2 regions of the Fictibacillus sp. b24 genome follow, and region 1 is predicted to be linked to the other one. Evidence: a T-box and tRNA genes for the amino acid it is inferred to sense, from the RefSeq annotation. Region 1 holds a T-box; the other holds one or more tRNA genes.

Region 1 (11,041 bases):
TCGTGTGAAAAACAACGAGCTGTATCTGCCGATGAACTCGGTAAACAACGAAACTGCCATTAACTTTTTAACAGGTCCAGCAGTTGATCACCGAACACATACACCAGCTTACAAGCAGACGAAAGTACGGATGGAGATCATCAGCCGTGAAGGTGAAGTGAAGCTTCCTGGCAACAATCCGAGAAATAAAAAACGTTATCCGCAGAACGGTGTAGAAGTTCAGAGAAAATGGAACCGTCCAGGCTATGTTCACCTGACGGATGAAGTGTAAGGGGGCGAATTTCATATGGCACAACCAACAACCGTTGTAAAAAAGAACCTAAAAACCGAAGAACAGATTCAGCAGGAAAAGCTCGCCGATCTGCAAAGAGCGTTGGCAGAAAAAGATGCAGCGCTCACAAAGGCGCTCGATTTTATAGGGGAGCTTGATAAGATCGGCGCATTGGAAGCGGCGAACTCCATGCTTGTCGCCAAAGACAAGATTGCAAGTATCGCACTTGGCCAAGCAACCCGTGAACCTGTGACGAATATGATCAACAACCTGATGGGTGCTGCTGGCGTTTTGACGAAGATGGATCCTGAAGTGACGGCTAAGATGCTTGATAGTGTCGTTACTGGCGTTAAATCAGGAGAAAATTTTGTGGAGAGCGATAAAAAGATCGGAGCATTTGATCTTGTGAAGTCGCTGAAAGACCCTGATATTAACCGGGCGATTGGCTTTGGTCTTCACTTTTTGAAAGGCATGGGCCAAGAATTGAAGAAGTAATCATGAGGAAAGGTGACGCTCCCGGTGGGGCGTCACCTTAATCTATTTTGAGATTGGACAGATTACACTCAAGATTGGACAGATTATGGAAGAGAATGGACAAATTATTACTTGAATTGGACAAATTATAATTTCGAACCATTAATTCATTGTCGTAATAAAGCAATCAACCGCTCTTTCCCTACTGAATGAAGAAGTAACGGTATGCGCGGACCGCTGCTGCTGTTCAAAACAAGCTGATAGATAATGCTGAACAACCTTTTTTGGTTGTTTTTCTTCATTTTTTGATCATCCACATGACAAACATCGTATATTTTCCTCATCAGCTCGTCATCTGGCAGTCCAGCTTCATCTTGCAAAACATTCACAAATCCTTCAAGCCACCCTTTCTCCGTATCAGTCAGTGAACCAAAGTATTCTGAATTCTTTTCTTCATTAACATGAAGCACTCTCTCAGGACACCAGTTTCTCAGCCAATACTCCGCCCGGACACAAACTTCTTTTACCTCTTCCAACGTATACTCCTCACCTGTTCTTCTCAATACGTCACGCACTAATGATGCTTCAAAATTTACAAGCGGTAAGATGCTCGCAACATGACTAAACCTTGGCGCTCGTCGTGTTACAGAAGTCATAGATGACAACTCCAGAGCAGCTCCTATCTCTTCTTTCAGCAGCCCTACTTCAGCATGGCTATACCTCTCATATTCCGTATAGTTTCGGATCACATCTTCATCCAATCCGATATGAAAAGAAGAGTTCGGCTGATATTTTGCAAACATGAAAAGAATGACTTCGGGTGTATAAATTTTCAACAGTTCTCCGGGCGTGATATTGTTTCCCGAAGAACTCGACATTTTAGCACCGGTGCCTTTAATGCTGATAAAATCATACGGTTCATACTCTGGCGCATGATGGTTAAAGATATCAGAAACAATTTCCTTTGAAACTCTGTAACTTCCAGTAGCGGAGGAATGGTCCCTCCCACCTGGTTCAAACACCACGTTCTCTGTCATCCATCTCATCGGCCAATCCACTTTCCAATTCAGCTTGATGTTTGTAGCAGCAGAGACTTCAATAGAATTTGAATGACCACATGAACATGTATATTTCAGTGTTTCATTCTGAAAATCTTTAACGTATACCGTATCTTTTCTGCAAATTTCACAATACACATTTATTGGATAAAAGCTCTCTCGCTCTTCAACACTCGGTTCACCTGTTTTAAATGCCGTGAGAATATCATATATTTGCTTGCGATTGTGAAGAGTGTGGACAATTTGTGCATTGTATCTTCTTGATTGGTACTCCTCGCTTTGGTAGATAAACTCAGGAACGATGCCGAACTGACCCAATGACTGCTCGAATTCTTTTTCAAAATGCTCTGCGTACGAATTGTGGCATCCAAACGGGCATGGAATCTCAGAGTATGGCATGCCTATATATTTCTCAAAATACGCGTCCACGTTCTTAGGTACTTTACGAAATCGATCAAAATCGTCCCATGAAAAAATGAAACGTGTTTTCTTTCCCAGCTTTTGCAATGCTCTCACCACAAAATAAGTGGTAACCACTTCACGAAAATTCCCGATATGAACGGAACCGGATGGGCTAATGCCCGACGCACAAACAAAAGTCTCACGATCTGGATTTTTTCTAATTAATTCTTCTGCTATTCGATATGCCCAATGCATAATTGGATCACTCCTCCATTTTTATTAAAAAGAAAAACAAAAAAAGCCCTCACCCCCAAGATTATTCATCTTGAGGACGAGAGCTTATTTAGCATTCGCGGTACCACCTCAATTTGTTAACATGTCGCCATATCAACCTCTTCAGGTACGGCAATGAACAACAATCACTTGCGAATACCCTATCTCTATAACGGGAGATCCCGTTGTAGTATCAGCAAAGATAATTTTGCATCCGTACAAAGCTCGGAGTCTTTTTTTCATTAAGATGCTTATTGCTCTTTCTCACCAACCAAGAGCTCTCTGAAAATAATATGTCTTAATTACTTTTCTCTTCATAGCCATAAATTGTTAAATTTTTATTAGTATAAGCAGTTTTATGGTAGTTGTCAAAACAATTTTTTATTTGTTTTTCTGAATCTCAAAATAAGAAAGATTCCTATACAGACAGAGAAAACTAATAAGCCAACATACAAATACGTATAATCGTTATCGTCATTTTGAACTGCTTCATTACTCGTTTTCACAACAGGCTTTTCTGATTGTTTTTTGAGAAACTCCTCATAATACGCTCTGCTTGTAACGTTATGATGTTGCACTTTACCATCGGAAATCTGGATCATTCCATTAGGTCCCCCGACCGGTGTTAAGAAGCTAAATTCCTTATTTTTATCAAGAAAGAGCAAAAACTCTCCGCCATCTTTTTGAAACTCATCCGCCCAACCTACGTCATATCCATCAATGCCTGCCCTTATTTTTTGGGTCACATCTCCTTTAAACACCTTTTGGACATTGAATTCATAACTCGTAAAAACCATATTTCTCCCTTGTGGTTTACTCGTAAAATCATACTGTCCCATTACAATCACATCAGCTCTTTTATGAACTTCCTCAGGTTCAACTTCCGCCCAGCTTGTTGCATGAGCTTGAGTGTTTATTAACATCATGGATAAAAACATTCCTAATAAAATAACCGCTATAGACTTTTTCATTTTCAACCAATCCCCCTTTATGAATTAGTCGATCGCCATCATTTTTAAGTTTCATGATGGATAAAATGTTTACAAGTCTATACCTTTGGCTTTCCCGACACAATATGCCAATGAAGATGTTTAGAGTCTTGGTAATTTCCTATGTTGGTAATTACTTTACAAGCTCCATGTTCTTTCGTCACTATAGCTGTTACTTCTTTAATCACTTTTATCATTTCGAGTATCAGTTCGTTATCCTCTTCTTTAAGATCAAGAAGAGATGTAATGTGTTTCTTTGGTATCGTTACAATATGTATCGGGTAAAAGGGACTGGTATGATAATAAGCCAAGACATTTTTCGTTTCTAACACTTTTTCTACCGTAGTCTTTCCACTCAACACTTCTTCACAATAAAAATCATTCATTGATATTTCTCACTCCATTGCTTTCTCTAGTCTACAATGTACAAGGTGAGCACTGATAGCTCACCTTGTTTTAAGAATAATTCACATTATACGTTGGTTTAATAACTCCGTTGTCAAAGTGTTTCAAGTCTGTAAGTTCCAGCTTAATATGTGGTTTCACTTCACCAAACAATGGCAACCCTTCACCAATCATCACTGGATTCACTTTCAAAACTACCTGATCTATCAATCTTTCATTCAACAACGAACCTGCCAGCATGCCACCACCGCAAAGCCACAGTTTACCCAATTCCTTTTCTATAAGGTTCTTAACAAAATCAACAGCATCACCTTTCACTAGCTCCACCTTTTCATTGGATTTAAACTGCATAGAGCTAGAAAAGATGTAATGCTTTAAGTCTTTAAAAGCACTTGGCTCCCCTGGTTTCAGACCAAATTGAAATCCGTATTCATACGTCTTCCCGCCCATAAGAACAGCATCGTACGCCTTAACGTCTTCCAAAAAGTCCGTTACATGATCGCCACTATACAAAAAGATCGAATCATCCGCTTTTCCATCGATATCCGCAATAAAGTGATCCACTGTAACTGCAATATGATAGATTAACTTCGCCACTCAATCACACCTTTCAAGAAATTATGTGATGGTTCCCGCATACCTCTCACTATTACTCTATTATTTTAGAAAAGGTCTGATCTTTGGAAAAATCTTAACAGCCGTATTGTAAAATACATCCTCATGATGTTCCTCAGGTATGATTTCTTTTACAAAATCAATGTAAGGCTGAACAGGCACAAGCGGCCAATCCGTTCCAAACAAAAACTTTTTATAGTTATCCGTAAACGTTAACGCGTGTCGCAAATGGTTGAAGAAGCGAGGTGAATCTTTGTATCTCGCAATATCTTCCCGTGTTCCAACGACAAGACCTGAAAGATCGGCATACATGTTGCGATTCTTGTAAACAACTTCTGCTCCGTCCAAAGTCCACGGATCACCGAAATGAGCCATCATAAAATTCACATCACGGTGCATGACCGCTACTTCATCTAGCGTCAACGGATGTGAGTACTTCAACAACCCTCTCTCAGAATACGTATCTCCTGTGTGAAAGACAACTGGCAATTCATACTTGGCAGCTAGCTTGTAAACAGGCTGATACACTTCATCATACGCGTAATACGGATAATATCCGAGGTAGATTTTGATGCCGACAACCTCTGGCTTTTGTACCGTTTCCTCAAGTTTCGCTAATTCTTTTTCACCGAGATGATATGGGTTGATTCCTGCACAATACACGACATTTTCAGGAATCTGCGAACCTAGATCGATACCCATTGGCGTTGGGGCTAGAGGGTCCGGGAAACCCTCTACCTCTTTTTCCGTTAGCCCCATCGCAATGCCTAGCACAACTCCCGATTCCTCATACTCTTTTACAATTCCGTCATAAGAATAGTCCAGTTTGGACAGGTTCGTTGCTGTATGTTTAAAGCTTTCAATGTTTGAAAAATGCATATGCGCATCAATGATTTTCATGGACTCTTCCTTCCTAGCAGAATTTGATCTTCTTTAAATCTTCTAATGCTGTATCTGGGATCACTTTGTCGTTAAAAACATAAAACACTGGAGACGTAACATGAGTTGCGCCGTGTTCAAGGTTAAGCTTTTCCGCATATCCAAGCTCAATTACTTCCAAGTTGATATATGAATCTAGAAACGTCGCGTTTTGATTTGCCACAATCTGCATCAGGTTCTCATGATCATCTGAACCAAAAACAACACTGCGGTCAATTGACATCTCCTGCTCGCCTTTCCCGCCATAAACCATCGCCCACTCACCATTTTTACTTTGAAAACTTCCCCAGCTCTTCGTAAGCTCCAGTCCAGGATTTAAGAAACAGCCAGTGTAAAAGTTCTTTCCTTGCAGGTAGCTTCCCATATTTTGAACAATTTCCGTCGTATGACACAAAACCGGAACTCCTGGCAGCAATAAGAAATACTTATGAATTTCGAGCCCTTTGAACGTCTCATGCTTTTCATATAAAGTGGATACTTTTATACCCTTCCATACGTTGCCTTTATCGTCCTCTTTTTCTACAAATTCAACCGTAGTCTTCTCTTTTAGTAGAGAATTAAGACTTGTGCCTTCCACAAGACCGGCGATTCCGCCAAACCACGGATTCCACCAAGATTTTGGTGCAGGCTTTGGAAAAGGTGAATCCATCCACTCGTGATTTTTGTACTGAAGAGAGAATAATGTTGGCGCGAACTGTGCAGAAGCAGAAATGGCAATTTCGCCATTATTCACACTTAGCACTTCGAGGTCATTTTTCACCGTCTTCTCAAACTGAACCGGCAGATCCTTCATGACGAAAGCCGCTGATTGCCTCGTAATGTCAATAGAATCTAGATTCATTTTTGACGTTAAAACATGAACGCCTTTATCGTTTGGCACTTGTATATCAAATTCAGCACTTCTCATTTCTTCGTCGGACGCAAACAGGTGACTTTGAAGAATCTCGTCATTCAGTTTCATTTCAATAAATCCGTTAAAAAAGGAAGACTTGTAATCTTGCGCTACAGCCTTGATCTGATTGCCACTTACAAAAGGATTACCGTTATTAACAGATAGTGTCATATGATTTGTTAAACTGAGTGATGGCTTATCATTCTTTTGCGTCGCATATTCTCTGAAAGACTGCCATTCTTGGAAAGCGCCAATCGTTAACGTTACTGGTTTTGTTGCTACCTTTTGATGAGGAGCAAGCTTTCCAAAATTATGTTCAAAGTACATAAACCAGTTTGAGAATTGTACCTTTTCTTCAATTGGCCATGAAATTCCTCTTGGGTTTTTCTGCCCTCGTAAGAAGATCCAGTTCTCAGTTAACTTATTGTTGTTCCAATAGGTTAAGAAGGAACCCATTGAGTCGTTAAGCTCGATATATTTTCCTTCATACGGCAGAACAGCTCGATCAAGCATACGGCACATGATCGGAGAATTTAACCAAACTTCATCGGTAGATTCCGCTTCACCCGTATTTGTAATCTCATAATGCTGTTCAACTAGACCTTCGCTATATAGCTTAACGATAGTTGCTAGCTGCAGACCTGGAAACGCCTGTGACTGAAAGGTTGCTCTAAATCCTGCATATCCTTCATGCATCAGCGGTTCGATCTTCTCCGGACGAATACGAGAGATTTCTTCTGAAAAAGGCTTACCGAGCTTTGGCACCATAAACGCCATCTTATAATCTACATCGCCTTTACCTGGCATAATCCAATTGTTGAACTTATCAAGTATTAATTGATATTGCCCATTGTACACGTGATAATAAGCGTCACACTCACCTGTTAGTTTTGCTCCGATCCCTTTTAGTGCAATGCCTATCTTTTTCGTAAAATGAACAGCACTACCATCCCTTTTTGTTGCTATTATCGGTAGATCTGCCTCATAAAATCCGTGTTTCAATAAGGTGAATGGTACAGGTACAGACTGTTTTGCTTTTGGTGCTAACGTAACACTTATACCGCGATTCTCGATGTGAACCAACTCTGATGGTGGCAGTTCAAAGCTAAACGACACTTCTTCATTAAAGTTGTTTTCTAAATTCAAATATAGCGTAGAAGATTTCCCGATAAAACTAAGGTTATCAGGTAACGAAGAATCCAATTTAACAGGATACTTAGGTCGAATTCCTACTTTAAATTGCGCTTTTTTACCGTTGATTGTGAGTAAGGAAGTGACCGCTGGATGCGTTCTCCACACACTTTGTTCTTCTGTAATCGGGTTCACTTTAAAAGGAATTTCAATACTTTCTTCTTGTTGAACGCTTACTTTTGTTGAAGATTCAAATTGAATATTTTTGTCATTCATGCCTTCAATTTCAACTGTTAATGGCTTACCCGATTTATTTTTGATGTGGTATTGAACCGTATAATCTGATCCAAACACCAAATTGAAGTTCTCTACCGTAGCTGTGATTTTATAATCGTCAGTTTCGATGGAACGAAGACCTCTACCGAAGCGCTCAAACTCCATTTTTAAATTTCCAAGGGTATCATGTTTCCACGAATACTCATAAAAATGAAATTCGTTTTCTTTGTTGCCATCTGGAACAGTCTCAATCTTTCTAGTGCTGTTTTCATACCAGCGTTCATCAGCAAAATAATCTTGAACAACTTCAGTCTGTAAAACAGATGGCATAAAATTCATCAAATGAGTCGTATCATCTCGGTCTTCCCAGAAGAATCCGCATTTTTTATAAAGTGGAACTGCCTTCGTATTTCCTGGCCATGTATAAAGATCCAAACGCGGCCACTTCATTTCAATCGCCTTTTGAAGTGCCTTTAGTACGAGCTTCTTGCCTATCTTCTTACCATGATAGTCGCCTCTAACGTTCAATAATGGAATGTAGAGTGCTCCTTCATCTTCCCGGTATTCACCCAGACTGCAATAGCCTACTACTTTGTCGCCATCGAGGGCTAAATATAAATGGAGGTTCGTTGAGTTAGCTTCCTGTTTCAGAACTTGCTCAGCTGTCATGATTGTGTTGCCGCCGCCCCATCCGTCTTGGCTCTTATTCCACATTTCAGCCACTCGAGCAGCATAGCTCGAATCGTATTCTACAATCGTAATTTGATCGGTCGTTTTTGTATTTAATACTTCCATTTCTCTTGCCTCCAGTCGATTTTTAAGAATTCTTCCCGCTAGTTACTCCACCTTTTTTTGCGTGATTTTCTAAATTGAATCATGTTTAACACCCCTTTTAAATGTAAAAAAGCCACCCGAAATTCCTGGGTGACTTTTCATAAATATGCTAAATAGCACAAAAAGGCCCCAGAATGCATACACATCCTGAGGCTCTGGTTCACATATCAAATAGTTAGATTGAGATCCCATAAAGAAGGTTGTGTATTGGACAATATGAAATTGTATTCGCAGTTTCAAAAAATTTAATCATGTCCAACGCCTCCTTCACTTGTAATTTTTTCCTTACCTCCATCATTGTAAAACAGATGGATATAAAAGTAAATATAATTTTCGGAAAATTTATTCTATTGTCGAAGTAATATTTTTTCTGCGATACACGCTAAGCACAACACCCATCAAAATGGAGTTGAGTAAGATTGGCATCAATCCATAACTGATAAATGGCAACGACATGCTTGTAAGAGGAAAAAAACCTAATGCCATTCCGATGTTACTGACCATTTGGAACAATAATAATGCTACTCCGCCAATTATAAGCAATTTTCCGAAGTGACCTTTTACTTGCTGTGTAACCATGATCATTCTTGCAAGGATTAGTGAAAGAATAAGAGCAATGATTATTGATATCATCCAGCCAAAATGATGAGTTATACTTACAAACACAAGGTCTGTATGTGCTCCAGGGATAAACTCCCGAATGCTTTTATTCCCACCAATCCATCCTGCACTAGACATAAACTCCTGTATTTGAAGTACCTGATAACCGGCTCCATCAGCTACTTTTTCAGGCTGCAGAAATCCTAGTATTCTCTCTTTTATATAATACGATTGATATTGCCATGTGAGGATACCGGTTAAGATGAGTGCAACGATTGTAACGCTTGACACAACGGCTTTCTGAGAAGTTGAAAACTTACTCCACCACAGCATAGACAGCACCATAGCAAAATATAAATAAGTGGTAGATATACTGGGTATTTGTATGAACAATAACAATGAAAGTAAGAATAAAATTACGAAATGCCAGACTTTAAAGGAATTTCGGTTAAAAAAACAAGCCCAAGCCACCATAAAGAAAGGTAATGCAAATAAACTTTCTAACGTTACCGGACCGATACTTAACATAGGATTACCGTTGATCATCTTGTTGGAGAAAAAGCGTAAACTTAGTAGCAGAAATGCTCCTAATCCATAAAAGATCCATCCCCTATTTAAATATTTTCGATAATCAACAAACATGATCCCCATTGTAAAAGAAATACCAAGCAATATGAATATTACCTTGCGGGTTAGGAAATGTGCATTATTCCAATAGCCAGGGATGACTAGAGGCAAAAATCCCAGCAAAAGAATCGCACCAATCAAGGCAAGCAACAGCCAATCAACTCGCGGACGATGAATCTTATTTAACTGGAGACCTAGTGTAACAGGGCTTCCCATCTGCTCGATCGCTTTTTGCTCTGCTTCTTTTTCTGAAAGACCTTTGTTTAGCCAAACTTTCTTCGCTTCTTTTACATGATGGTTCAGCTCATCAGAAACATGCTTCTTTGCTTCCTTTGAACGAATCTGGTTCGTAACCTCTTTTAAGAATGACTTTCTGCGATTTTCCATTCCACTCCCCCTACCAATTGCCGAAGTATGACATGCGAACGGCTTTCCTTTTTCTCGGATTGCTTCAAAAGCTTTTTCCCTTTGTTCGTCAGTTGATAATATTTTGCTTCCTCTTTTGCTATCCAGCTTGATTGTAGGACTCCTTTATTCTCTAAACTGTGCAGCAAGATATAGAGAGCTCCTTCGTTATCGTCAAAGTGTCTGATTCCACGTCCGCTTAATAAGTTTGTTAGCTGATAGCCCGTTTTTTCTTGGCTTAAAAGTTGTAAGATGCTTAAGATGATATCTTCCTTATTTCCTTGGTTATGTATTTTGTTTTGTATTGTTTGGCGATGTTTTTCAGTAAATTTCACTTGAGAAAACGTCTTCTCGTTCATGATCTTTTTTAAACCTTTCAAACGGTTCTCCATACTTAACCCTCCAAACGTATTTTTAACAGTTCTTTTGATCGTCGTAATCTCGTTTTTACCGTATTATCATTAACCTCTGTCATCAAAGCAATTTCCTTGATCGGCAGCTCTTCATAATAAAAGAGATAAATGACTTCTCTATACTTGATTGGAAGCTGCATGATCGCATCTATCAGTTCACCATCATCTTCTTTTTGAATTACCTCATGTTCCACTAAGTCCTTTTGAGTTCGGTGATTCTCTGGCTCCTCTTCAGTGATAACAACTTTATTGTTGTACCAGCTTTTTAAAAAGTCCTTACAATGGTTAATCGCGATTCGCCACAACCACGTTTTAAACTTTGATTTTCCGTTATATGTATCTAGCGCGTTGTAGCACTTAACAAATATATCTTGTGTTAAGTCTTCGGCAACGGCCTTGTTGTTTACGTATGAGTAGACGAGCTGCAATAAATCTTG
Region 2 (11,041 bases), 850 kb from region 1:
CCTAAGTCAATTGGGGTTGGTCAGTATCAGCATGATGTTTCCCAAAAAAGACTAGGGGAAGAAATCTCATTTGTGGTTGAGACTGCCGTTAACCAAGTAGGTGTTAACGTAAACACAGCATCTTCTTCATTGCTTCAATATGTTTCAGGTTTGTCCAAAACAGTCGCACAGAACATTATCTTAAAACGGAATGAAGTCGGGAAATTCAAAAACAGAACAGAACTTAAGAAGATTCCGCGTCTCGGTGCGAAAACGTATGAGCAATGTATTGGGTTTCTGCGAGTGGTTGATGGGAATCAGCCGCTTGATCAAACGGGCATACACCCAGAAAGCTATCCAGCGACTAAAGCATTATTAAAGGAACTTGGTTTTACCCCGGCTGATATTGGATCAGAGGCTCTGGCGGAAAAATTAAATTCCCTATCACTAGATCAGACATCTGAAAAACTGGATATTGGAGTACCAACTTTAAAAGATATTATCGAAGGTCTCACTAAACCAGGAAGAGATCCACGTGATGCTTTTTCGGGACCAGTGCTTAAAACAGATGTTCTTAAGATGGAAGACTTATCACAAGGGATGGAACTGCAAGGTACCGTTCGTAACGTCGTTGATTTTGGAGCGTTTGTAGATATCGGTGTTAAACAAGATGGGCTTGTGCACATCTCTAAGTTAACCAATCGTTTTATTAAGAACCCAATGGATGTTGTAAGTGTAGGACAAGTTGTAACCGTATGGGTAGATTCTGTAGATGTAGCTAAACAACGAATCGCCTTAACGATGATTGCTCCTAAATAAGACAACGTGTGGAAAAGCAACAACAAGATAAAGCACTTCTCCAGTAAATTACTCTTCACTGGAGGAGTGTTTTTTGTTATAAAAGAACCAGCACTGATTAAGTAAGCGGATTTGGTAACGATCTTTTTGGTAATAAGCACGACGGAGCTGTCTTTTAAACCATGTTGGCATATAGAGAACCTCCTTGAACTTCCCAATCCGTTATTTGTGTATTAGTCTATGTATAGTAGCTTGTTGATGTGAACTTGAAATATAAGGAGCTTGACCATGACTGACGCGGAATTACAAAAACTTACCGAAGAAATCTCCCTTCAGTTCTTCGATAAACCGTTTCGCCACAGAGCCAGATTTAATAAAAGGCTGCGAACAACAGGAGGACGATATCTTCTAAGATCTCATGACATAGAAATGAACCCGCATCTTTACAAGGCATTCGGCATGGAAGAATTGATCGGGGTTATTAAACATGAGCTCGTGCACTACCATATGCATATAGAAGGCAAGGGATATAAACATGGTGATTACGATTTTAAGTATTGGCTGAATAGAGTAGGCGGCTCTCGCTTCTGTCAGTCCATCCCTGAAAAAAGAAGAGCAGAGAGTTATAAATATCAATATATATGCGCAGACTGTATGCAGTCTTATAAAAGAAAGAGAAGAATTGATACGAAAAAGTATGTATGCGGAAAGTGCCGTGGAAAATTAAAACAGGTTTCTTTAAAATAGAGTATTGACTTCGATTATAGGTATGTGGTAATTTAATTAAGTCGCTGTTAGACATACCTTTTACATAGCTTTCTTAACAAGGTCGTTAAGGTAGCTAAAGCGATAAATGCTCAGAAAAAAACTTCTAAAACAGGTTGACATCTGACGCTGAAACAATTATGATATTAATTGTCCTTAAAAGACATTCCACAGTAGCTCAGTGGTAGAGCTATCGGCTGTTAACCGATCGGTCGTAGGTTCGAGTCCTACCTGTGGAGCCATACAGAGAAGTACCCAAGTGGCTCAAGGGGCTCCCCTGCTAAGGGAGTAGATCGCTAACGCGGTGCGAGGGTTCGAATCCCTTCTTCTCTGCCATGTGGCCCGTTGGTCAAGCGGTTAAGACACCGCCCTTTCACGGCGGTAACACGGGTTCGAATCCCGTACGGGTCACCACTTTATAACATAATAAAGTATACCTATAGATAGATGGACTCGTGGTGTAGTGGTTAACATGCCTGCCTGTCACGCAGGAGATCGCCGGTTCGACCCCGGTCGGGTCCGCCATTTTTTCTAAGGTGTTGGGCTATAGCCAAGCGGTAAGGCATCGCACTTTGACTGCGACATGCGTTGGTTCGAATCCAGCTAGCCCAGCCATTTTTTCTTTTTAAGATAAGTGTTTAAAATATAAACACTAAACCTTATTAACAATAAGAGCCATTAGCTCAGTCGGTAGAGCATCTGACTTTTAATCAGAGGGTCGAAGGTTCGAGTCCTTCATGGCTCACCATTTTCAAATTAATATGCGGGTGTGGCGGAATTGGCAGACGCGCTAGACTTAGGATCTAGTGTCTTTGACGTGGGGGTTCGAGTCCCTTCACCCGCACCATATTAATTTCTTAAATAAGTTGCAGTGCTCATGCGCTGGCATCTAGCCGCGCGGTCGTGGCGGAATGGCAGACGCGCTAGCTTGAGGGGCTAGTGGGGGTATCCCCGTGGAGGTTCGAGTCCTCTCGACCGCACCAACTTTTACAAATAACATATAATGCATTAAAATAGGCGCCCTTAGCTCAGCTGGATAGAGTGTTTGACTACGAATCAAAAGGTCGGGAGTTCGAATCTCTCAGGGCGCGCCATATGTCGGGAAGTGGCTCAGCTTGGTAGAGCACCTGGTTTGGGACCAGGGGGTCGCAGGTTCAAATCCTGTCTTCCCGACCATTCTTTATGCGGGTGTAGTTTAGTGGTAAAACAAGAGCCTTCCAAGCTCTGGTCGTGAGTTCGATTCTCATCACCCGCTCCATTTTTTACGGGCCTATAGCTCAGCTGGTTAGAGCGCACGCCTGATAAGCGTGAGGTCGATGGTTCGAGTCCATTTAGGCCCACCATATGATCGTAAAAATGATCAAAAAAGATTTTAAAAAAGTGCTTGACTTTATAACTTCGATTCGGTAAGATGATAAAGCTGTCTCGAAAAAAGACAAGCCAAACAAGTTCTTTGAAAACTGAACAAAAGAAATAGGTAAGGAATTAAGAATTAATTCCGTCAGTTTTAAATCGAGCAAGACAAACACTTTTATGGAGAGTTTGATCCTGGCTCAGGATGAACGCTGGCGGCGTGCCTAATACATGCAAGTCGAGCGAATGAAGAGGAGCTTGCTCCTCTGATTTAGCGGCGGACGGGTGAGTAACACGTGGGTAATCTGCCTGTAAGACGGGGATAACTCCGGGAAACCGGGGCTAATACCGGATAACAAGAGAAGAAGCATTTCTTCTTTTTGAAAGTCGGTTTCGGCTGACACTTACAGATGAGCCCGCGGCGCATTAGCTAGTTGGTGAGGTAACGGCTCACCAAGGCGACGATGCGTAGCCGACCTGAGAGGGTGATCGGCCACACTGGGACTGAGACACGGCCCAGACTCCTACGGGAGGCAGCAGTAGGGAATCTTCGGCAATGGGCGAAAGCCTGACCGAGCAACGCCGCGTGAGCGATGAAGGCCTTCGGGTCGTAAAGCTCTGTTGTTAGAGAAGAACAAGTACGAGAGTAACTGCTCGTACCTTGACGGTACCTAACCAGAAAGCCACGGCTAACTACGTGCCAGCAGCCGCGGTAATACGTAGGTGGCAAGCGTTATCCGGAATTATTGGGCGTAAAGCGCGCGCAGGCGGTCTCTTAAGTCTGATGTGAAAGCCCACGGCTCAACCGTGGAGGGTCATTGGAAACTGGGAGACTTGAGTGCAGGAGAGAAAAGTGGAATTCCACGTGTAGCGGTGAAATGCGTAGAGATGTGGAGGAACACCAGTGGCGAAGGCGGCTTTTTGGCCTGTAACTGACGCTGAGGCGCGAAAGCGTGGGGAGCAAACAGGATTAGATACCCTGGTAGTCCACGCCGTAAACGATGAGTGCTAGGTGTTGGGGGGTTCCACCCTCAGTGCTGAAGTTAACACATTAAGCACTCCGCCTGGGGAGTACGACCGCAAGGTTGAAACTCAAAGGAATTGACGGGGGCCCGCACAAGCAGTGGAGCATGTGGTTTAATTCGAAGCAACGCGAAGAACCTTACCAGGTCTTGACATCCTTTGACCACTCTAGAGATAGAGCTTTCCCCTTCGGGGGACAAAGTGACAGGTGGTGCATGGTTGTCGTCAGCTCGTGTCGTGAGATGTTGGGTTAAGTCCCGCAACGAGCGCAACCCTTGACCTTAGTTGCCAGCATTCAGTTGGGCACTCTAAGGTGACTGCCGGTGACAAACCGGAGGAAGGTGGGGATGACGTCAAATCATCATGCCCCTTATGACCTGGGCTACACACGTGCTACAATGGATGATACAAAGGGTTGCGAAGCCGCGAGGCCAAGCCAATCCCAAAAAGTCATTCTCAGTTCGGATTGTAGGCTGCAACTCGCCTACATGAAGCCGGAATTGCTAGTAATCGCGGATCAGCATGCCGCGGTGAATACGTTCCCGGGCCTTGTACACACCGCCCGTCACACCACGAGAGTTTGTAACACCCGAAGTCGGTGGGGTAACCCTTTTGGGAGCCAGCCGCCGAAGGTGGGACAGATGATTGGGGTGAAGTCGTAACAAGGTAGCCGTATCGGAAGGTGCGGCTGGATCACCTCCTTTCTATGGAGATTATGAAACAGCTTCGACTGTTTCGTAAGTACACCTATTCTTCTTTTGTTCAGTTTTGAGAGAACTAAATCTCTCTACTTTATATGTTCTTTGAAAACTAGATATCGACATCCAAACAATATGCAAGGCAGATATATTATTTATCTGCGCCAAGCAAGATCTTGATGTGTAAACATCATATAAGGTTAAGCTAGAAAGGGCGCACGGTGGATGCCTTGGCACTAGGAGCCGAAGAAGGACGGGACGAACACCGATATGCCTCGGGGAGCTGTAAGTAAGCATTGATCCGGGGATTTCCGAATGGGGGAACCCACCATCCGTAATGGGATGGTATCCATATCTGAATACATAGGGTATGAGAAGGCAGACCCGGGGAACTGAAACATCTAAGTACCCGGAGGAAGAGAAAGCAAATGCGATTTCCTGAGTAGCGGCGAGCGAAACGGAAACAGCCCAAACCAGAGGGCTTGCCCTCTGGGGTTGTAGGACACTCTACATGGAGTTACAAAGGAACGAAGTAGGTGAAGCGGTCTGGAAAGGCCAGCCAAAGAAGGTAACAGCCCTGTAGCTGAAACTTCGTTCTCTCCTGAGTGGATCCTGAGTACGGCGGGACACGTGAAACCCCGTCGGAATCCGGGAGGACCATCTCCCAAGGCTAAATACTCCCTAGTGACCGATAGTGAACCAGTACCGTGAGGGAAAGGTGAAAAGCACCCCGGAAGGGGAGTGAAATAGATCCTGAAACCGTGTGCCTACAAGTAGTCGGAGCCCATTAACGGGTGACGGCGTGCCTTTTGTAGAATGAACCGGCGAGTTACGATCCCGTGCAAGGTTAAGTTGATAAGACGGAGCCGCAGCGAAAGCGAGTCTGAATAGGGCGACATAGTACGTGGTCGTAGACCCGAAACCGTGTGATCTACCCATGTCCAGGGTGAAGTTCAGGTAACACTGAATGGAGGCCCGAACCCACGCACGTTGAAAAGTGCGGGGATGAGGTGTGGGTAGGGGTGAAATGCCAATCGAACACGGAGATAGCTGGTTCTCCCCGAAATAGCTTTAGGGCTAGCCTCGCGGCAAGATTCCTGGAGGTAGAGCACTGATTGGACTAGGGGCCCCCACAGGGTTACCGAATTCAGTCAAACTCCGAATGCCAGAGAATTATCCGCGGGAGTCAGACTGCGAGTGATAAGATCCGTAGTCAAAAGGGAAACAGCCCAGACCATCAGCTAAGGTCCCAAAGTATACGTTAAGTGGCAAAGGATGTGGAGTTGCCCAGACAACCAGGATGTTGGCTTAGAAGCAGCCACCATTTAAAGAGTGCGTAATAGCTCACTGGTCGAGTGACTCTGCGCCGAAAATGTAACGGGGCTAAACGTATCACCGAAGCTATGGCTTGTACCGTATGGTACAGGGGTAGGGGAGCGTTCGAAGTGCAGCGAAGTCAGACCGGAAGGACTGGTGGAGCGCTTTGAAGTGAGAATGCCGGTATGAGTAGCGAAAGACAAGTGAGAATCTTGTCCATCGAAAGCCTAAGGTTTCCTGAGGAAGGCTCGTCCGCTCAGGGTTAGTCGGGGCCTAAGCCGAGGCTGAAAAGCGTAGGCGATGGATAACAGGTTGATATTCCTGTACCACCTCCTTTCCGTTTGAACAATGGGGGGACGCAGTAAGGTAGGGTGAGCGCACTGATGGAATAGTGCGTCTAAGCAGTTAGGCTGTTGGGTAGGCAAATCCGCCCAACGTGAAGGCTGAGCTGTGATGGCGAGGGAAATTTTAGTACCGAAGTCCCTGATCCTACACTGCCAAGAAAAGCCTCTAGTGAGGAAAGAGGTGCCCGTACCGCAAACCGACACAGGTAGGCGAGGAGAGAATCCTAAGATGATCGGGAGAACTCTCGTTAAGGAACTCGGCAAAATGACCCCGTAACTTCGGGAGAAGGGGTGCTCTGATAGGGTTTATCGCCCGAGAGAGCCGCAGTGAATAGATCCAAGCGACTGTTTAGCAAAAACACAGGTCTCTGCGAAACCGCAAGGTGAAGTATAGGGGCTGACACCTGCCCGGTGCTGGAAGGTTAAGAGGAGGGGTTATCCTTACGGAGAAGCTCTGAATTGAAGCCCCAGTAAACGGCGGCCGTAACTATAACGGTCCTAAGGTAGCGAAATTCCTTGTCGGGTAAGTTCCGACCCGCACGAAAGGTGTAACGACTTGGATACTGTCTCAACGAGAGACCCGGTGAAATTATAGTACCTGTGAAGATGCAGGTTACCCGCGACAGGACGGAAAGACCCCATGGAGCTTTACTGCAGCTTGATATTGGATTTTGGTACAGCTTGTACAGGATAGGTAGGAGCCTGAGAAGCCGGAGCGCCAGCTTCGGTGGAGGCGTCGGTGGGATACTACCCTGGCTGTATTGAAATTCTAACCTTGAACCGTGATCCGGTTCGGAGACAGTGTCAGGCGGGCAGTTTGACTGGGGCGGTCGCCTCCTAAACAGTAACGGAGGCGCCCAAAGGTTCCCTCAGAATGGTTGGAAATCATTCGCAGAGTGTAAAGGCACAAGGGAGCTTGACTGCGAGACCTACAAGTCGAGCAGGGACGAAAGTCGGGCTTAGTGATCCGGTGGTTCCGCATGGAAGGGCCATCGCTCAACGGATAAAAGCTACCCTGGGGATAACAGGCTTATCTCCCCCAAGAGTCCACATCGACGGGGAGGTTTGGCACCTCGATGTCGGCTCATCGCATCCTGGGGCTGAAGTAGGTCCCAAGGGTTGGGCTGTTCGCCCATTAAAGCGGTACGCGAGCTGGGTTCAGAACGTCGTGAGACAGTTCGGTCCCTATCCGTCGCGGGCGCAGGAAATTTGAGAGGAGCTGTCCTTAGTACGAGAGGACCGGGATGGACACACCGCTGGTGTACCAGTTGTTCCGCCAGGGGCATAGCTGGGTAGCTACGTGTGGACGGGATAAGTGCTGAAAGCATCTAAGCATGAAGCCCCCCTCAAGATGAGATTTCCCATCACGTTAAGTGAGTAAGACCCCTTAGAGATGATGAGGTTGATAGGTCTGGTGTGGAAGCGTGGTGACACGTGGAGCTGACAGATACTAATCGGTCGAGGGCTTATCCTTAAAATGCATAACGTTTGGAAACGTCGTATCTAGTTTTGAGAGAACATACTCTCTAAACTTAATAAATCATGGTTAACGTCATGATAAGGTCTAGTGATGATGGCGAAGAGGTCACACCCGTTCCCATACCGAACACGGAAGTTAAGCTCTTCAGCGCCGATGGTAGTTGGGGGTCTCCCCCTGTTAGAGTAGGACGTCGCTAGGCAAATGAGGAAGATGGATGAAAATCCATCTTCTTTTTTTGTGTTATGAAAGATTGAGGGATCTAGAAAGAGAAAAAGGAAGAAGATGGCCGCAACCATCTTCCAGCACGCTATATTCTTCAGCATAAGCTCCCAAAATCCAACCAAAAGCAACACTTCAGCTCTTACAACGACCATCCAAGCATCAATCTCACCAAAACAATCCTGATTTCGCCCTCAAAACCTCTCCACATCAACCCGACCAAACATAATTTCACGGTAATCATCTATATTTTCACGGATAAGTGTCATAATTTCACGTATAAAAATTATTATCCGATTTTCGACACCAATTGCTATTAAATACCGAGCACGTTACCAACTGGACTCCTATTAACTAAACTCCTCCACTACAATTAGAGTACAAGCAAATCCCCACACCTTATTTCCACAAAGATTTATGCTACACTAGAAACTAAAAACAATGGGGAGGCCATATATAATGAAAAACGTTCATTTTGATACTTCCAGTGTACATGCTAGTGGTCATAAAAGTGTAAAGTCGGTAAGTAAAATCAATCCGATCTACCAGACATCGGCTTTTTCTTTTACGGACTTAGATGATTTAGAGGATTATTTTAGAGGAAAGAACGATTACTTATATACAAGAATGAACAATCCCAACCAGAATGATTTTGCGAATGGTGTGGCTCAGCTGGAACAAGCTCCTGCGGGGGTCGTGACTTCATCGGGTATGTCAGCCATTTTAGTCGGCATCTTATCCGTTGTTCAAAGCGGTGATCATATCTTAGCATGTGATGATCTCTATGGAGGAACATATCAGCTTCTCTCTGATGATTTAAGGAGCTTTGGAATCGAGACGACATTCGTTTCCTTTAAAGATACCGATGAAATAAAAAGAAATATTCAATACAATACAAAACTGATCTATTCTGAATCCATAACAAATCCTCTGTTGCGTGTAGAAGATCTAGAGTCACTTGTTGCAATTGCTAAAGAACATAATCTTACAACGATGATTGATAACACTTTTGCAACGCCTTATGTGTTACAGCCGTTCACGAAGGGTGTAGATTTAGTTGTTCACAGTGCAACCAAATATCTGAATGGGCATAGTGATGTTACAGCTGGAGTTGTTGTCGGCAGGGAAGATCTCGTTGTAAAAGCACAAGCAAAAATGATTCATCTTGGCTGTAATCTTGGACCGTTTGATGCGTGGCTGGCTTCAAGAGGATTAAAGACGTTAAGCGTGCGTATGGAGCGTCATATCTCTAACGCAACCGAATTAGCACGTGAGCTAAAAGAAACAGCAGGAATTAAAACAGTATACTATCCTGAGTTTGTGAGCGAAACCGGGAATTCATCCATTGTTACAATCGAACTTGACGAACAAAGTGATGTGCATACATTCTTTAAATCTTTGGATTGGGTTCATATTGTTCCAACTCTAGCGGGTGTTGAAACAACTGTATCCTATCCATTAGGGACGTCTCACCGTTCATTGCCAGCAGAGACGTCTGAGAAGCTTGGAATAAACAAAAATGTAATCCGTATATCAGTTGGAATTGAAAACATTGATGATATTTGTGAGGTATTCAAAAACGCTGCTGAAAAAGCCCTAAAGGTATAGTACTTTAGGGCTTTAAATTGTAATAAAAACGAATTGTCCAACTTTGTCGAATTATGATATGATATCCGAGTGAAAGCGCTTCATCATATACATCAAGGGAGGCATAAAAATGAAGCCGAAACAAGAATTACATCGAGGGCTCGAGGAAAGACATATTACGCTTATGTCACTCGGAGCTGCTATTGGGGTTGGCTTATTTTTAGGTTCAGCTTCAGCGATTGAAATGGCGGGGCCAGCAATTTTACTTGCTTATGCACTCGGTGGATCCGTAATGTTCATCATTATGCGAGCACTAGGGGAGATGGCGATTCATCAGCCTGTTGCAGGGTCTTTTAGCCGATATGCAAAAAACTATATTGGACCACTGGCTGGTTATTTAACTGGCTGGAATTATTGGTTCTTATGGATCGTAACATGTATGGCGGAAATAACAGCTGTAGGTATTTATATGAAGATGTGGTACCCAGATGTGCCAACATGGATTTGGGCGTTAGCCGCATTGGTCATCATGGCCAGCGTTAACCTTCTTGCGATTAAAGCGTATGGAGAGTTTGAGTTCTGGTTTGCTTTAATTAAGATCGTTGCCATCGTATTGATGATTGTTACAGGTTTAGGCATGATTTTATTTGGTTTTGGTAACGGTGGCGTTGCGACAGGAATCAGTAACCTTTGGGAGAATGGCGGATTTGCTCCGAATGGAGTGCAGGGAATCCTCATGTCCATGCAAATGGTTATGTTTGCATTCTTAGGGATTGAGATGATCGGTGTAACAGCAGGAGAGGTAAAGAATCCTGAAAAATCGATTGCTAGAGCCGTAAACACTGTTTTCTGGCGTATCCTTTTATTTTACGTTGGGGCATTATTTGTTATCATGTCCATCTATCCGTGGGATCAGATCGGAACGCAAGGAAGTCCGTTTGTACTTACATTTGAAAAAATCGGTATCGGACAAGCTGCTGGTATCATTAACTTTGTTGTTCTAACAGCAGCATTATCAAGCTGTAACAGTGGGATTTTCAGTACAGGTCGGATGCTGTTCAACCTGGCAGAACAAAAACAAGCACCAGCAGGCCTTCATAAAGTAAGTAAAACAGGTGTACCGTCTGTAGCCGTATTAGTTTCTGCTGCAGCACTTTTAATTGGTGTAATCCTGAATTACTTAGTTCCTGAAAAAGTATTCGTTTGGGTGACAAGTATTTCAACGTTCGGAGCGATTTGGACGTGGTCCATTATCCTCGTCTCACAACTTAAGTTCCGTAAAGGTTTAAGTGCAGAGGAAAAGAAAGCATTGAAATTTAAAGTGCCGTTCTTCCCTTATGGATCATATATCGCACTAACTATTCTTATTTTCGTGGTGGGAATCATGGCATACTTCCCAGATACACGAATTGCATTGATTGTTGGGCCGTTCTGGTTAATATTACTAACAGTTATCTATTATGCAAAAGGGTTTAACA

Evidence for each region. The T-box of region 1 lies ahead of lysS (lysine--tRNA ligase). A T-box ahead of a tRNA ligase gene usually reads a tRNA of that ligase, here a tRNA-Lys.
Region 2: it has a tRNA-Lys gene. The T-box ahead of lysS (lysine--tRNA ligase) is inferred to sense a tRNA for this amino acid. The anticodon was not compared.

Annotation. Positions count from the first base shown of each region.
Region 1 is NZ_JAUCES010000005.1:2,945,719-2,956,759, forward strand. It holds gene fdhF (formate dehydrogenase subunit alpha) at 1-271, shown strand, start outside; gene QUF49_RS15400 (DUF1641 domain-containing protein) at 287-766, shown strand; gene lysS (lysine--tRNA ligase) at 913-2,460, opposite strand; T-box leader at 2,530-2,805, opposite strand; gene QUF49_RS15410 (hypothetical protein) at 2,847-3,455, opposite strand; gene QUF49_RS15415 (HIT domain-containing protein) at 3,527-3,853, opposite strand; gene QUF49_RS15420 (dihydrofolate reductase family protein) at 3,924-4,469, opposite strand; gene QUF49_RS15425 (amidohydrolase family protein) at 4,530-5,387, opposite strand; gene QUF49_RS15430 (GNAT family N-acetyltransferase) at 5,401-8,520, opposite strand; gene QUF49_RS15435 (FtsW/RodA/SpoVE family cell cycle protein) at 8,902-10,173, opposite strand; gene QUF49_RS15440 (PadR family transcriptional regulator) at 10,146-10,583, opposite strand; gene QUF49_RS15445 (sigma-70 family RNA polymerase sigma factor) at 10,586-11,041, opposite strand, start outside.
Region 2 is NZ_JAUCES010000005.1:3,795,092-3,806,132, reverse strand. It holds gene QUF49_RS19985 (Tex family protein) at 1-798, shown strand, start outside; gene cmpA (cortex morphogenetic protein CmpA) at 847-969, opposite strand; gene QUF49_RS19975 (SprT family protein) at 1,066-1,524, shown strand; tRNA gene QUF49_RS19970 (tRNA-Asn) at 1,710-1,784, shown strand; tRNA gene QUF49_RS19965 (tRNA-Ser) at 1,788-1,878, shown strand; tRNA gene QUF49_RS19960 (tRNA-Glu) at 1,882-1,956, shown strand; tRNA gene QUF49_RS19955 (tRNA-Asp) at 1,992-2,067, shown strand; tRNA gene QUF49_RS19950 (tRNA-Gln) at 2,083-2,157, shown strand; tRNA gene QUF49_RS19945 (tRNA-Lys) at 2,215-2,290, shown strand; tRNA gene QUF49_RS19940 (tRNA-Leu) at 2,306-2,389, shown strand; tRNA gene QUF49_RS19935 (tRNA-Leu) at 2,440-2,525, shown strand; tRNA gene QUF49_RS19930 (tRNA-Arg) at 2,560-2,636, shown strand; tRNA gene QUF49_RS19925 (tRNA-Pro) at 2,642-2,718, shown strand; tRNA gene QUF49_RS19920 (tRNA-Gly) at 2,727-2,800, shown strand; tRNA gene QUF49_RS19915 (tRNA-Ile) at 2,809-2,885, shown strand; rRNA gene QUF49_RS19910 (16S ribosomal RNA) at 3,073-4,622, shown strand; rRNA gene QUF49_RS19905 (23S ribosomal RNA) at 4,815-7,751, shown strand; rRNA gene rrf (5S ribosomal RNA) at 7,841-7,956, shown strand; gene QUF49_RS19895 (trans-sulfuration enzyme family protein) at 8,436-9,584, shown strand; gene QUF49_RS19890 (amino acid permease) at 9,694-11,041, shown strand, end outside.